2 regions of the Pseudoxanthomonas sp. LjRoot127 genome follow, and region 2 is predicted to be linked to the other one. Evidence: riboswitches for the same ligand, from Rfam matches in the RefSeq annotation. Region 2 holds a riboswitch; the other holds the start of a gene.
The links. Region 2 has a riboswitch for cobalamin ahead of btuB (TonB-dependent vitamin B12 receptor). Riboswitches for the same ligand answer to the same signal wherever they lie in the genome.
Positions count from the first base shown of each region.

Region 1 (7,771 bases), 440 kb from region 2:
CTGCACGCCCGGGATACCGCCGCCCATGAGTTCGTCATCCAGAGGCGTGACGCGGCGAGCATGCTTGAGCTTGGGTGTCTGGTGTTGCTGTCCGAACAGCGCCAGTACCTGGTAGATCTGCGTGGGCGTCAGCTCTGCCTCCAGCTCTGTGTAGCGGAACGTGGTGAGCCCGCTCTCATTGAACTGAAGGCTGGCTAGGAAGCGTCGAAGCGCCGGCTGACTCAGGCGACCCAGCGGCGATTCGGTCACCCCTGCGCTGAGGTGACGAGACAAACTGCGCTGCGAAGTGATGGGCGCGCCCAGACCGGCCAGGTCACGCTGCAGTGCCGCCTTGTCGACTGCGGCAAGGTCGGCTTGGGTTGCCGGCGGTGCCGCGTGTGCCGAGAAGAGTGTGCTTGCGACCACCAGGCAGCACGTGTAGATCGACGTCCGTAGAACTCTTGCCATGCTCCTTCTCCTTGAGGATGAGTTAGCACCTTTCTTCCATGGGCTCGATTGAGTGCACGCCGCATGACCAGGTGCGCGGTCTTTCTACCACCTGCCATTTTTGTGAAACTGTGACCTCGCCCGCTGCGTTCACCTTTATCACGCATGCCTACATTCGCTTACGTAATCAGGTGAAGTTGGAAGTGTCTCCGGAAGCAGACAACCGTTGGACTCGTCTGCTCACGCTTCAGCCAGCCCAGTCTTGTTTGAAGCGTGAGCGGACCGTGGTCTCCGGCATCTTCCGCTTCGGTTTGCTCCAGTGGCGCGAGCATGGTGCGATGCCAGTTCTGCTTCATCGCATTGGCCATCAAGAAGACATCGTCTATCGTGAGGAAGTGACGGGCTATGACCACGGCTCGCCGCCGTAATGCCACGGGTAGCGTGCGATCGCGCGCGATATCGAGCAAGAGTCCGCCGGCCCACACGATCGCGCGGGTACGTTCACTGGGCATCGTCATATCTGGTCTGGAATGGATTATCCCCGACGACGGCCCCCGGCTCGCATTCCACGCCCGGAACACTCCCATCAGGGCACTTGGAGGGAGGACGATCATGGAAACCGTGACTGCTGGGCAAGCTGACAAGGCCGCGAGGTACCTTCAGACACTGTTCGCCGGCGCGGACGGGGGCTAGGCGGCTTCCGGGGCCGGTCGACCCCCGTACTGACACCATCTAGCAGGTGCTGACCCCGCGCCAGCTTCAGCTGACAGGATTAGGCTGGTGGGAGAGCCAGCGGGGAGACGGATCCAAATCGTGGAACCCGCATGGCAAGGCCGTCCCTTGTTCCACACAACATTTGGTGTTGACGCTTCTGTACACCCCCACTATCTTGTGGCCGTCGGTTCCGGTGGTCGCAAGCCACGGGATTAAAACGGGAAGCCGGTGACGCGTTCGCGCCACTCCGGCACTGCCCCGCAGCGGTAATTGGGAACGAACCCGCCACACAGCACTGAGGCCCCATGCCTCGGGAAGCGGCGGACGTAGGAAGAAGGCTCGCCCTTCGCGCCCATGAGTCCGAAGACCTGCCGACAGCCGCGCGATGCACACCGCGCGGTGCCGGCCGCGGAATCTCCGGGGGGAGAGGGCTGGCGAAGCAGGGCGCCCGCAGTCCGTCTGCGCGGTCGCGTCTCCTGCGACGCCGCTTCCCCACTGTGATCCTCCATCCGGCCTTGCGCAGCCCCGCGAGGGACGGGCCGCCGCGTGCACCACGCATGGAGGAATCTCGTGACCCAGACCGACAGCGCCGTCGCCGACGCCGGCACCACTCCGTCCCAGAAGGACGCGTTCTCGCTGACCCCGCCGCCCACCGCCACCGCGATGAGCGTGACCAAGCGCAACGGCGGCCGCGAGCCGGTGGACCTCAACAAGATCGTGCGCGCCGTACAGCGAAACTGCGAAGGCCTGCACGCCATCGATCCGATGCGCGTGGCCACGCGCACCATCTCCGGCCTGTACGACGGCGCCAGCACGCGCGAACTGGACGAACTGTCGATCCGCACCGCCGCGCTGCTGACCGGCGAAGAACCCGAATACAGCCGACTGGCCGCGCGCCTGCTGGCCGCCTACATCACCAAGGAAGTCACCGGCCAGGAGATCCATGCGTTCTCGCAGTCGGTCACCCGCGGCCACGAAGTCGGCCTGATCAACGACCGCCTGCTGAACTTCGTGCAGACCAATGCGCGCAAGCTCAACGACGCGCTGGACGCCTCGCTCGACCTGCACTTCGACTACTTCGGCCTGCGCACGCTGTACGACCGCTACCTGCTGCGCCACCCGCACACGCGCAAGGTCATCGAGACGCCGCAGCAGTTCTTCCTGCGCATCGCATGCGCGCTGAGCGAGGACGTGCCGGAAGCGCTGGCGCTGTACCGCCGCATGGGCAACCTGGACTACCTGCCCAGCTCGCCGACGCTGTTCAACAGCGGCACGACGCACGAGCAGCTGTCGTCGTGCTTCCTGCTGGACTCGCCGCAGGACACGCTGGAATCCATCTATGCCAAGTACGGCGACATCGCCCAGCTGAGCAAGTTCAGCGGCGGCATCGGCGTGAGCTACACGCGCGTGCGTTCGCGCGGCTCGCTGATCAAGTCCACCAACGGCCACAGCAACGGCATCGTGCCGTGGCTGAAGACGCTGGATTCCTCGGTCGCAGCGGTCAACCAGGGCGGCAAGCGCAAGGGCGCGGCCTGCGTGTACCTGGAGACCTGGCACGCCGACATCGAGGATTTCCTCGAACTGCGCGACAACACCGGCGACGAAGCGCGCCGCACCCACAACCTCAACCTGGCCAACTGGGTGCCGGACCTGTTCATGAAGCGCGTCGAGGCCGACCAGGAATGGTCGTTGTTCGATCCGCGCGTGGTGCCGGAGCTGACCGACCTGTACGGCGCCGCCTTCGAACTGGCGTACACGCAGGCGGAACTGCAGGGCAAAGCGGTCAAGACCATCCCGGCCCGCAAGTTGTACGGCCGGATGATGCGCACGCTGGCCGAGACCGGCAACGGCTGGATGACGTTCAAGGACAAGTGCAACGCAGCCAGCAACCAGACGCTGCGCGCGGGCAATGTCATCCACCTGTCGAACCTCTGCACCGAGATCCTCGAGGTCACCTCGGCGGAAGAGACGGCCGTGTGCAACCTGGGGTCGATCAACCTGGGGCGCCATTTCGATAGCGATCCCGATACCGGCCGCACCTGGTTCGATTTCGACAAGCTGGCCGAGACCGTGCGCCTGGCTGTTCGCCAGCTGGACCGCGTGATCGACCTGAACTTCTATCCGATCGAGACCGCGCGCCGCGGCAACCTGCGCTGGCGTCCGGTGGGCCTGGGCTGCATGGGCCTGCAGGACGTGTTCTTCAAGCTGCGCCTGCCGTTCGACAGCGCCGAGGCGCGCGCGCTATCGGCGAAGATCGCCGAGACCATCTACTTCCATGCGCTGGAAACCTCGGTGGAGCTGGCGCAGGAACGCGGCCGCCATCCCTCGTTCGCCGACACCCGCGCGGCCAACGGCGAACTGCAGTTCGATGCCTGGAACATCAAGCCGGAGAATGCCGACCGCTGGGAGGCCCTGCGCGCGCGCATCAAGGAACACGGCCTGCGCAACTCGCTGCTGATCGCCATCGCGCCGACTGCCACCATCGCCTCGATCGCCGGCTGCTACGAGTGCGTGGAGCCGCAGGTGTCCAACCTGTTCAAGCGCGAGACGCTGTCGGGCGACTTCCTGCAGGTCAACCGCTACCTGGTGGACGAGCTGAAAAAGCTGGGCCTGTGGACGCCGGAAACACGCGACGCGATCAAGCTGGCGGAAGGCTCCATCCAGGGCATCGCGCAGATCCCGGAAACGTTGCAGCAGGTCTACCGCACGGCGTGGGAACTGCCGATGCGCTCGCTGATCGACATGGCCGCCGACCGTGGCGCCTTCATCGACCAGTCGGCCTCGCTCAACCTGTTCATGGAAAGCCCGAACATCGGCGCCATGTCGTCCATGTACATGTACGCGTGGAAGCGGGGCATCAAGACCACTTACTACCTGCGTTCGCGCCCGGCCACCCGCATCGCCAAGACCACGGTCAGCAGCGCCGCCGCTGTGGAGCCGAAGCGCGAATACACGCCGGCGGAGGCGATTGCGTGTTCGCTCGAGAACCCCGAAGCCTGCGAGGCCTGCCAGTAACCGCTCCCCCTGCGCCGGCTCCGGCCGACGACCCCTGGAACAGGAACACGGACGTTCCCGGCGCAAGGACGCGCCACCTTTCTTGATCGAGCCCCTCTCCCACCGGGAGAGGGGTTGGGGTGAGGGTACGGCGGCGTCACGACGTGTCGCCGCCGCTGCCTTCGCCGCACCCTCATCCGCCCTACGGGCACCTTCTCCCGGAGGGAGAAGGAACCAAGAGACCACCGCACCATGTCCGTACACCCCAAGCAGATGTTGCTAGACCCCGGTTTCGAACTGACGCTGCGCCCGATGCGCTATCCGCAGTTTTATGACATGTACCGCGACGCGATCAAGAACACGTGGACGGTGGAGGAGATCAACTTCCAGATCGACATCACCGACCTGCATGCGAAGATGACGCCGGCCGACCGCCACCTGATCCACCGGCTGGTCGCGTTCTTCGCCACCGGCGATTCCATCGTGTCGAACAACCTGGTGCTGAACCTGTACCAGCACCTCAACGCGCCCGAGGCGCGCATGTACCTGTCGCGGCAACTCTACGAAGAGGCGCTGCACGTGCAGTTCTACCTGACGCTGCTGGACAACTACCTGCCCGACCCGGCGGAGCGCTTCAAGGCGTTCGCGGCGGTGGAGAACATCCCGGCGATCAAGAAGAAGGCCGACTTCTGCTTCAAGTGGATCGACAGTATCCAGGACCTGAAGCGGATCGAGACGCGCGACCAGCGCCGGCAGTTCCTGCTCAACCAGATCTGCTTTGCCGCCTGCATCGAAGGCCTGTTCTTCTTCGCGGCCTTCGCCTACGTGTACTACTTCCGCTCGCGCGGCCTGTTGCCGGGCCTGGCCAGCGGCACCAACTGGGTGTTCCGCGACGAGAGCTGCCACATGGAGTTCGCGTTCGAGTGCGTGCGCACCGTGCGCGAGGAAGAACCGGACCTGTTCGACGACGTCATGCAGCAGCAGGTCTACGACATGCTGGAAGAAGCGATCGAGTGCGAAGTGCAGTTCGCCGAAGACGTGCTGTCCGGCGGCGTAGCCGGCATCTCGACGCGTGACATGCGGCAGTACCTGCAGCACTGCGCGGACCAGCACTTCGCCAAGCTCGGCATGCCCAAGCGTTACGACGTGCGCAACCCGCTGCCCTTCATGGAGCTGCAGGACGTGCAGGAGCTGACCAACTTCTTCGAGCGCCGCGTCTCGGCCTACCAGCTGGGCGTGCAGGGCGAGGTGGGCTTCGACCACGCGTTCTGACGCGTGGCGATGGCTGACGTGGGAGCGACGTAAGTCGCGATCGCGGCAACGACACGTCCTCGTGGCATCCGAAGGGCAGCGGCCTGCTCCTTTCGCCCTGTCGCGACTCACGTCGCTCCCACGAGGCCTGCGCTATGCTCCCGCCAGGAGCACGCGAACCGGAGCACCACCATGACCGAACTGGCCAACGCCGAAGCGCTCCCGACCGAGGCGCGCCTGCTGCACATGGTCTTCCCCGACCACACCAACCACCTCGGCACGCTGTTCGGCGGCCAGGCGCTGGCGTGGATGGACATGTCGGCCTTCATCGCCGCGTCGCGTTACGCGCGTACCACCGTGGTCACCGCACGCTCGGAACAGGTGGACTTCAACCAGCCGATCCACAAGGGCGACCTGGTCGAAGTGGTCGCGCGCGTGGTGAAAGTCGGCCGCAGCTCGATGAACGTGGACGTGGAAGTCATCACCGAGAACCTGCTGACCGGCGAGCGGAAGCTGTGCACGCGCGGCCACTTCGTGATGATCGCGCTCGATCCGCTGGGGCGGCCGACACAGGCGCCGCCGCTGCCGCCCGCCATCGCGCAGGACTGACCGGGCCTGCGCACCCGATGCGCGGGGTTCCGTATCGTCGTTCGTCATCCTTGTGCATGTGCCCTCCACGTGCAGCCGACATGACGCCGAATACCGCCCCGTCCTCCCCGCAGCGTCGCCGCTGGCTGGCCACGTTGGCCTCTGCACCGTTCATCGCCGGCGCGTGGCCGCATCTTGCGACCGCCGCCGCCTGCGACGATGAGGCGAACTGGATCCCACCCGATGCCTTCCTCGCCGACCTGCCGCGACTGATGCAGGCGCTGCGCGTGCCCGCCATCGGCATGGCCGTCGTGGAGCGGGGCGAGGTGGTATGGGCGCGCAACCTGGGCGTGACGAACGCGGAAACGCGGACGCCTGTAGCCGACGACACGCTGTTCGAGGATGCCTCGCTCAGCAAGCCGGTGTTCGCCTATCTGGTGCTGCAACTGGCCGACCAGGGCGTTATCGATCTCGATGCGCCGCTCGTGCGCTATCGGCGGATGGACTACCTGGCCGATCACCCGTGGGTGGACCTGGTCACCGCGCGGGACGTGCTGCGCCATTCCACCGGCATGCCGAACTGGCGCAAGGACCCGGCCCACGAGAAGCTTGCGCCGGCGGTGAAGCCCGGCACGCGCATCGACTATTCGGGCGAAGCGATGTTCTGGCTGCAGCTGGTCGTGGAGAAGCTCACGGGTGAGAGCCTGGACGACTCGATGCAGCGCCTGCTGTTCGGTCCGGCCGGCATGCGCGACAGCAGCTATACGTGGAGCAAGGAGATCGCCGCGCGTTCGGTCTACGGCCATCGCGCCGTGGAGGACGAGGAAAGCGGCATGCCGCCGCAGATGCTCCGCGACACCTGGAACGCGGCACAGACCGTCGCGGACCGCTGGGGCAAGCCGCTGTCCGCATGGCGTTACGAAGACGCAGAGCGCGCGTTGCCGGACGTGCAGGCCATCACGCCGAAGGGCCTGGTGAACTGGCCCGGCGACATCCTCGCCAACGCGGCGGCCAGCCTGCGCACCACACCGGTGGATTACGCGCGTTTCATGGCGCTGATGGTGCGCACATCGCGTGCGCCATGGCAGATCAGCGAGGCCATGCGGACTGCGATGCTGACCAAGCAGATCGACGTGCCCGGCCGCTGGACCGACAAGGGCCTGGGCTGGAATCTGGAAAGCACCCCGCGCGGTCCGGTGTTCTACCACTCGGGCAGCAACGGCGGCATCTTCAAGAATTTCGCCCTCGGCGATCTTGCCGGCGAGCGTGCGCTGGTCGCGCTGACCAACGGCGGCAGCGGCAACGTGCTGTACCGGCGTGTGGTGCGCGCCGCGACGAGACACGACCTGCTGGCGTTCGACCTGTAGGCACGGCCACTGCGGGCCTGTCGACAATGTGCTAAACAGCGATCCTCACTGCCCCGGAGACGCTGCCATGGCTTTCCCCCGTCCGTCCCTTCGTTGCTTCTGTCGCAGCCTCGGCATCGTTGCCGGTTCCCTGGCCTTGTCCGCCTGCGTCAGCACGCCCGGCCCGCAGGTCGCCGGCAACGGCAGCTGCCGCGATGCCTCGCTGGACTGGGCCGTGGGCCAACCGGCGGACGAAGCGACGCTGAAGCGCCTGTCGAGCGAGAGCGGCGCGGGTCTGGTCAACCCGATCGGCCCCACCACGGCCGTGAAGAAAGACACCCGCAACGACCGCCTGCGCGTTTACATCGATGCGCAGAACCGCATCACCGCCGCACGCTGCGAATGACCCCCGATCCGAACCCCGCATGCGCCGCGACCATATCCTGACCCTC
Region 1 covers NZ_CAXUQR020000001.1:1,590,380-1,598,150, reverse strand. The annotation lists gene ACSQ19_RS07490 (hypothetical protein) at 1-447, opposite strand, end outside; gene ACSQ19_RS07485 (BPSL0761 family protein) at 606-938, opposite strand; cobalamin riboswitch at 1,309-1,530, shown strand; gene ACSQ19_RS07480 (ribonucleoside-diphosphate reductase subunit alpha) at 1,804-4,155, shown strand; gene ACSQ19_RS07475 (ribonucleotide-diphosphate reductase subunit beta) at 4,387-5,406, shown strand; gene ACSQ19_RS07470 (acyl-CoA thioesterase) at 5,578-5,994, shown strand; gene ACSQ19_RS07465 (serine hydrolase domain-containing protein) at 6,075-7,340, shown strand; gene ACSQ19_RS07460 (hypothetical protein) at 7,408-7,725, shown strand; gene purU (formyltetrahydrofolate deformylase) at 7,745-7,771, shown strand, end outside.
Region 1: linked by a shared signal. The riboswitch ahead of ACSQ19_RS07480 (ribonucleoside-diphosphate reductase subunit alpha) and the one ahead of btuB (TonB-dependent vitamin B12 receptor) in region 2 are both predicted to bind cobalamin.

Region 2 (7,771 bases):
GGAGATCAGCTGGTCCACCTTGTTCTGGTAGACGTTGAACGTCCAGTTCCAGGTGTCCGCGTACTGCGCGATGCCGAGGTTGACGCTCTCGGACTCTTCCGGCTTCAGGTCCGGGTTGCCGAAGAACGGATAGTACAGGTCGTTGAAGCTCGGTGCCTTGAAGCCGGTGGCCACGCTGGCGGTCAGCTTCAGGCCGTTGCCGAACCCGAACCCGTAGCCCAGGCTGCCGGTGGTGTGGTTGCCGAACTGCTCGTTGTCGTCGTTGCGGACGCTGGCCTGCAGCTGGTGCGCGCCGAAGCGGCCCTGGTATTCGACGAAGCCGGCGAGGTTGTCGCGCTGGGTGGCGTCGAAGGCGGTGGCGCTTTCGATCTTGTCGTCCTGCCAGTCAATGCCAGCGGTCAGCAGTTGGTTGGTGGCCACGGTGAAGTCGCCCTGCGCCGATGCCACGTAGCGACGCGTCTCGAAGTAGCCGGACGGCACATCGTCATGGAAGTCGTCGGACTTGTCGTCGTTGCGGCCCAGGCTCAGCAGCAGGTTGACCTTGTCGCTAGGCGCGTAGCGCAGCTTGGTGCCCAACACCTGCTGCACGGTTTCGGACCGGTTGGTGAAGCTGCCGTCGAACTCGCTCTCACCGTCGGCGCGCAGCGCGTTGGCTTCCAGCGTCAGCGTGTCGGTGAACGCGTAACCGCCGCGCAGGCTGGCCGAGGTGTTGCGGTAGCCGTCACGGTCGGGTTCGTCGGCGAAGCAGCCGGCACCGAACGGGTTTGCGGCATCCCCGCTGGTGCCGCGGCAGGCGTTGAAGCCGTCGGTGCGCGTATACGCAACGTCGGCACCGAACCAGCCGCGGCCGATGCCGCCGCCGATACCGGCGCTGGCTTCACGCGTGCTGTCGCTGCCCACGCCGATGCGGACGTTCGGCCGTACCTTGCCGGTGTTGCGGCGGGTGAACACCTGGATCACGCCGCCGATGGCCTCGGAGCCCCACAGGCTCGAGCGCGGGCCGCGCACGATCTCGACGCGATCAATCTGGTCGATCGGCAGGTCCTGCAGCGCGGGCAGGCCGGCGGTCGCCGAACCCATGCGCACGCCGTCCACGAGCACCAGCACGTGGTCGGATTCGGCACCGCGCAGATTGAGCGTGGTGATCTTGCCCGCGCCGCCCTGGTTGGCGATCGAGATGCCGGCGCGTCCCTGCAGCAGCTCGCCCAGCGAGCGCGCCTGGCTGCGCTGGATCGCCTCGCGGCCGATCACCTGCGCCGGGACCAGGCTGTCTTCGACGGACACCTCGGTGCGCGTGCCGGAGACGACGATCTCGTCGAGGTTGGTGGCGTCCTGCGCCTGCGCGGCGAGTGGCAGCGCCATCGCGACCGCGAAGGCCAGCAGGGAAGGGGAGGAAAGGGTACGGCTCTGCATCGGAACAACTCCATCGCGCGCCCCGCGCGCATTGTCGGCGTGGAGTCGCGATGACGGAGAGGGAACGTTGCGGACAGCGCGGCAGACGAGCGGCGGCGCGGCACGCCACGACGCCCTCCGCATCGCAACCAGTGGACTTCCAGGCCGGTCTCCGGGCTTGCGAAGGCGTGCGCGATGCACGCTGCCGGGGCGCCTTCCCATGCGTTGGACGCACAGTGGCCGATGCCGAGGCTGTCTTCGCCTACCGTTGCGGGGGCAGCGCCGGAATGCCGCTTGCGCGGGGCACCGGCTTCCCGTTTCAACCCGTGGCAGGAATGCCTGGGTCACCTGAAAGCGCGCGCATTATACGGGAAGCGTCCGCCCGCCACGTAGAGCGGAGCTTGCTCCGCTGCTTTTCGCCAACGGACGGTCTGGCGTCGAGCAAGCTCGACGCTACGACAGGAAGACCCGCGAGGGTTGCTTTCAGGAGGCGCATAGAGCCGAGCGTGCTCCGCTGCTTCTTTGCGTCGCAGGCAGGTGGCGTGCAGGATCCGAGATGACGCGAATTGTCGCGGTCAGTCGTCGCCGCGCGAATCGAACAGGTTCAGCGACGGACCCGCGTCTTCCTCGCGCTCGGTGTGCGTGGTCGTCACCGGGCCGGCGGCGGGACGACCGCGTGGCGGTGGCAGCAGGGCGGCGGCCGCATCGTAGGCCACCAGCAGTTCCGCGCGGCGGTCTTCGGGCAATTGCTGCCAGTGGCAGTCCAGCAGGGCGCCTTCCAGCGCGTAGAGCAGGTTGAGGCTGGGTCGGAAACCCGCACGCTTCACCCGGATGAAGGCTTCCACCGCGCCGACCGACTCCAGGTCCTCCTGCGTGCGCAGGCCGACCTGGCGAAGCCAGGCGGCGGACTTGGGGCCGATGTTGCGCAGCTTGGTGCCTGTCATGTCAGCGAGTCCACGAAAATGGCGGCGATGCGTTCCATGCCCGCCTGGTCGTCGGCATCGAAGCGCGCCAGGCGGGGACTGTCCAGATCGAGCACGCCGACCAGTTCGTCCCCTTTCACCAGCGGTACCACCAGTTCCGAGCGCGATGCGGAATCGCAGGCGATGTGGCCCGGAAAGGCCTCGACATCGTCCACGCGCTGGGTCTGGCGGGTGCGTGCGGCGGCTCCGCAGACCCCCTTGTCCAACGGGATCCGCACGCAGGCTGGTAGTCCCTGAAACGGACCGACCACCAATTCCCGGCCATCGAAGAAATAGAAGCCCGCCCAGTTGAAGTCGGGCAGGGCGTGGTACAGCAGCGCGGCGAGGTTGGCGGCGTTGGCGATCCGGTCCGGTTCGCCGGCCAACAGGGCGCGGGCCTGGTCGGCCAGCTGTGCGTATTGTTCCGGCTTGCTGCCGGTGAGCGTCTGGGAGGCGAATGACATGCCGTCGATTCTACTCCCGGCCTCTCGCGGTGGACCGATATGATGCATTCCATCGGCAACCCTGACGGGGACACGGGTGGGCATGAACGCGGGCGATGATGAAGCCGGGTGGCGCGGCCACGGGGTGACCCGGCTGGAGGCGTTCGTGGATGCGGCCTTCGCGTTCGCGGTGACCCTGCTGGTCATCTCCGTGGACCGCATCCCGGACAGCATCGGAGCGCTGCAGCAGGCGCTGAAGAACGTGCCGGCCTTCGCCGCCAGTTTCGCGATGGTGGCGATGTTCTGGTACGCGCACGTGCGCTGGAGCCGTCGCTACCGCCTCGGCACGGTGCCGGCCACGCTGCTCAGCTTGCTTCTCGTGTTCCTGGTGCTGGTCTACGTGTATCCGCTGCGGCTGCTGCTGGGCACCTTCTTCGCGTGGATCACCGGCGGCTGGCTGCCGATGCCGCTGACCGATGCCAATGGCGCGCGCCCGCTCGCCTTCATGTTCACCTTCTACGGACTCGCGTTCGCGTCGATGTCGGCCTGCATCGGCGGCCTGTACGTGCTGGCCTGGCGTGCACGCACGCGGCTGGGTCTGGATGGCGAGGCCGCCGCGAACGCCGCTGGCGAAATCGCCTCGCATGCGTACTTCGTCGGCGTGGGTCTGCTGTCGGTACTGATCGCCTGCCTGCTGGGCGAGCACGCGCGCTCCTGGCAGGTCGCCATGGCGGGCAGCGTCTACTTCCTCCTGTCGTTCACCGGCATCGTCCACGTGGGGGGGCAGCGCTGGGGCAAACGCCGCTGGCCCGAGCGCGTGGAGGGCTAGGCGAATGGACCGGCTGTTCGTCACCGGTACCGACACGGGCGTGGGCAAGACCGTTGCCAGCGCCGCGTTGTTGCATGCGTTCCGTGCGCGCGGCCGGCGTGCCGTGGGCATGAAGCCGGTCGCCAGCGGCTGCGAGGCCACGCCGGACGGCTGGCGCAACGAGGATGCACTCGCGTTGCAGGCCGCCAGCGATCCCGTGCCGCCCTACGAGGATGTGAACCGCTATGCGCTGCCTGCGCCGCTCGCGCCGGAGATCGCCGCGCGCGACGCCGGCGTGGACGTGCAGCTGGGCGTTCTGGTGTCCGCGTTCGAGCGCCTGCATCCGCTGGCCGACGTGGTGCTTGTCGAAGGCGTCGGTGGTTGGGCCGCACCGCTGACGGGCACGCTGGACCAACGCCACCTGGTACAGGAATTGCGCCTGCCGGTGGTGCTCGTAGTGGGCATGCGCCTGGGCTGCATCAACCATGCACGGCTCAGTGCGCGCGCGATCCAGGACGACGGCGCGCGCCTGGTGGGCTGGATCGCCAACGAAGTCGATCCGGAGATGGCGCGCCGCGACGAAAACTTCGCCCTGCTGTCCGCGCGCATGCCGGTGCCGTGCTGGGGACGCTTGCCGCATGCGCCGCAAATCGACGCCGGCACGCTCAGCCGGCACATCGCGCTTCCTTTCTAGGCGCGGGGCCGAAAAATAAAAAACCCGGCAGCGTGGGGGCTACCGGGTCGGCTGCGCGGAGGGAGGGGACCCGCGCAATAAAGGGTGGACGCGAACGTCCGGGGCGGGTCTTACTTGCCCTTGGCGGCCTTGGTCGCCTTGGCCACGGAGGCCTGGACGTTGTCGGTCGCGGTTTCGAACTGGGTCTTCACCAGCTGGCCGAAGGCTTCACCGGTCTTCAGGCTCAGGCCGAACATTTCCTGGCTGGCGGCGACCATGCGCTCGGCGTTGTCCTTGGCGACCTGCAGGCCCTTCGGCCACAGATTCTTGTAACCGTCCAGGTCGCGGGTCTCGGCGAGCTCGCCGAAGAACGAGGTGGTGGCGTCGATGTTCTTTTCGAACGTCTTCAGCTGCACGCCGAACACGGTCTCGGCGCTTTCCAGCGCCAGGCGGTTGGCGCGCGATGCGGCCGCGGCGAACTGGTGCGTGAACTGGCTGAAGCTTTCGTTGAATTGGGTGTTCATGGCGTGCTCCTGAAAGGGGATTCCCATCTGTTGCGACGCAGCATAGCTGCGTCCATGCTGCAGTGCAATAATAGCCGTATGGAAATCCGACGAACGGTCAGGAGCCGTTAAAAATCAAACGCTTGTAGGGACTGGTATGAAACCGGTTCCACGCCTCAGTCGCCGGTGTAGCGGCTGCCGGAGGTGCAGGTTTCATGCACCACGATGGCGCTCAGTAGCGGAAGCACCGGCTTGGCCTCGCGCCAGATCCATGCCGCCAGCTGTTCGCTGGTCGGATTTTCCAGACCCGGAATGTCGTTGAGGTAATGGTGGTCGAGCCGGTCGTAGATCGGCTTGAAGGCGGCCTTCACGTCGGCGAAGTCCATCACCCAGCCGGCCTGCGGATCGACCGGGCCGGACAGGTGCACTTCGATGCGGAACGAATGGCCGTGCAGGCGCGCGCACTTGTGGCCTTCCGGCACGTGAGGAAGCCGGTGAGCGGCTTCGATGGTGAAGACCTTGAAGATGTCCATGCGGCGTTTCCGGAAACGGGGAAACGCGCGGCACGGATCGTGTGCCGCGCGTCGGGTTCGACTCAGCGGGCGGGACGCGACTGACCCTGGCGGGCACCGCCGTTGCGGCCACCGTCGCGGCGGGGGCCGCTGCTGTGCTTCTTCGGTCCTGCGTGGGCGTGGCGCGGTGCTTCGCTGTGCGGGCGACGCGCATGCTTCTGCGGGCCGTTGCGACGCGGCGTACGCTCGCCGGCCGGCTGTTCGGCCTTGCCCGGTGCGCTGTTGCCCCAGCGGATCGGGGTCTGCGGCTCGAAGCCCGGCACGTCGCGCAGGTCCACATCGCGGCCCAGCATGCGCACGATGGCGCGCAGGTACTTGGCTTCGTCCTGGGCGACGAGCGAAATCGCCTCGCCCGTCGATCCGTTGCGGCCGGTGCGGCCGATGCGGTGCACGTAGTCCTCGGCCACCATCGGCAGGTCGAAGTTGATCACCTGCGGCAGCTGGTCGATGTCGATGCCGCGCGCCGCGATATCGGTGGCGACCAGCACGTTGATGCGGCCGGCCTTGAAGTCGCTGAGCGCGCGCTGGCGGGCGCCCTGCGACTTGTTGCCGTGGATCGCCGCCGTCTTGATGCCGCTCTTGTCCAGGAACATCGCCAGCTTGTCGCTGCCGTGCTTGGTGCGGGCGAACACCAGCGTCTGCAGCCGGCTATCCTTGGCCAGCAGGTGCAGCAGCAGGTCGCGCTTGCGGCTGCCATCGACGGGATGCACGCGGTGGGTGATGGTCTCGGCCACCGTGTTCTTCGGCGTGACCTGGATCTGCTTCGGGTCGTGCATGAACTCCAGCGCCAGTTCGCGGATCGGCTCGGCGAAGGTGGCGGAGAACAGCATGGTCTGGCGGTTCTGCTTGGGCAGCTTGGCCAGGATGCGCTTGATCGACGGCAGGAAGCCCATGTCGAGCATGCGGTCGGCTTCATCCAGTACCAGCACCTCGATGCCCGACAGATCCACGCTGCGGCGCTCGAGGTGGTCGATCAGGCGGCCCGGGCAGGCGATCACGAGATCCACGCCACGGCGCAGCGCGTCGAGCTGGTTGCCCATGCCGACGCCACCGTAGATCGTGGTGCTGGGAATGCGCAGGTACTTGCCGTAGCCACGCAGGCTGTCGTGCACCTGCACGGCGAGCTCGCGGGTGGGGGTCAGCACGAGGGCGCGCGGCTTGCGCGGGCCGCGGGCGGCGACTTCCTGCGGGGTGGTGGCGAGGTACTGGATCAGCGGCAGGCCGAACGCAGCGGTCTTGCCGGTGCCGGTCTGGGCGCCGGCCAGCAGGTCATGGCCAGCCAGGGCCAGCGGGATGGCCTGTTCCTGGATAGGCGTGGGCTGGGTGTAGCCCTGTTCGTCGAGGGCGCGCAGCAGGGCGGGCGCAAGGCCCAGGTGTTCAAACGTCATTGTCGAAGCTCCAAAGCCGGCCGGCCGGACACGCACGCCACGCCGGCACAGCGATGTGCGGCAGCGAAAGACGCGCGGAATGCGGCAAGACCGTGACTCGAAGCGTTCCCTGAAACCGCGCTGCGAGAAGGGGTGCGGAGGCGCCAAAAACGGCGGATCCGAGCTTGCGCAACGAAAGAAGTCGGAGCGGGGCGGGCGCGGGAACTCGCGGGGAATTCCCTGCGCCGGCGGACCATCGGGGAAACGAACGGCCGCAGGCAAGCGGCGCGCACTGTACCCGAATCCGGGGCTGAATGGGGGAACGGAGGCTGAAACCCGCGTCTGCGACCGATTGTCGCACGGCCGGAAACCTTGATTTGTCAGGCGTATCATCCCCCGGGAAGACCGAGAAGCCGCCGCCATGAGCCTTCGCATCCTGCGCCAGAACGACACCCCGGTGGCCAGTCCGCCCGCCGAAGGCGTCGTGTGCCAGGCAGCCCGGGGCTGCAGCGGGTGCCTGGTGCGGCACCTGGCCGTCTGCGCGGCCCTGCCGGTGTCCAAGGCGCATGCGATGGAGGCGCTGGCCGATGATGCGCGGCTGAAGGCGGGCGAAGCGCTGGTGCGCGAAGGCGAACCGCGGCGCGGCGTGTTCACCGTGACCAAGGGCGCGCTGCGCCGCATCCGGCTGCTGCCGGATGGTCGCCGGCTGGTGGCCGGCTTCCTGATGCCGGGCGATTTCATCGGCTTCTCCGGTACCTCGCACTACAAGCACACGATCGAGGCCATCACCGACAGCACGTTGTGCGAGTTCTCGATGGCCGACATGCGCAGCCTGTGCCACGACCATCCGGAGCTCGAGCGCGAACTGCTGGAGCGCGCCTGCCTGGAACTCGATGCCACGCGCGGCAACCTGATGGCCCTCGCCCGGCTCAATCCGATGGAGCGGCTGGCGGGCTTCCTCGTCGACATGGCGCAGCGCCGCCGGCGGCAGGGCCAGGACGACAGCGAAGTGATCCTGCCGATGACGCGCACGGACATCGCCGACTACCTG
Region 2 covers NZ_CAXUQR020000001.1:1,154,157-1,161,927, reverse strand. The annotation lists gene btuB (TonB-dependent vitamin B12 receptor) at 1-1,413, opposite strand, end outside; cobalamin riboswitch at 1,539-1,759, opposite strand; gene ACSQ19_RS05550 (TfoX/Sxy family protein) at 1,968-2,336, opposite strand; gene ACSQ19_RS05545 (GAF domain-containing protein) at 2,333-2,818, opposite strand; gene ACSQ19_RS05540 (TMEM175 family protein) at 2,901-3,626, shown strand; gene bioD (dethiobiotin synthase) at 3,631-4,299, shown strand; gene ACSQ19_RS05530 (phasin family protein) at 4,410-4,802, opposite strand; gene queD (6-carboxytetrahydropterin synthase QueD) at 4,958-5,314, opposite strand; gene ACSQ19_RS05520 (DEAD/DEAH box helicase) at 5,377-6,741, opposite strand; gene ACSQ19_RS05515 (Crp/Fnr family transcriptional regulator) at 7,142-7,771, shown strand, end outside.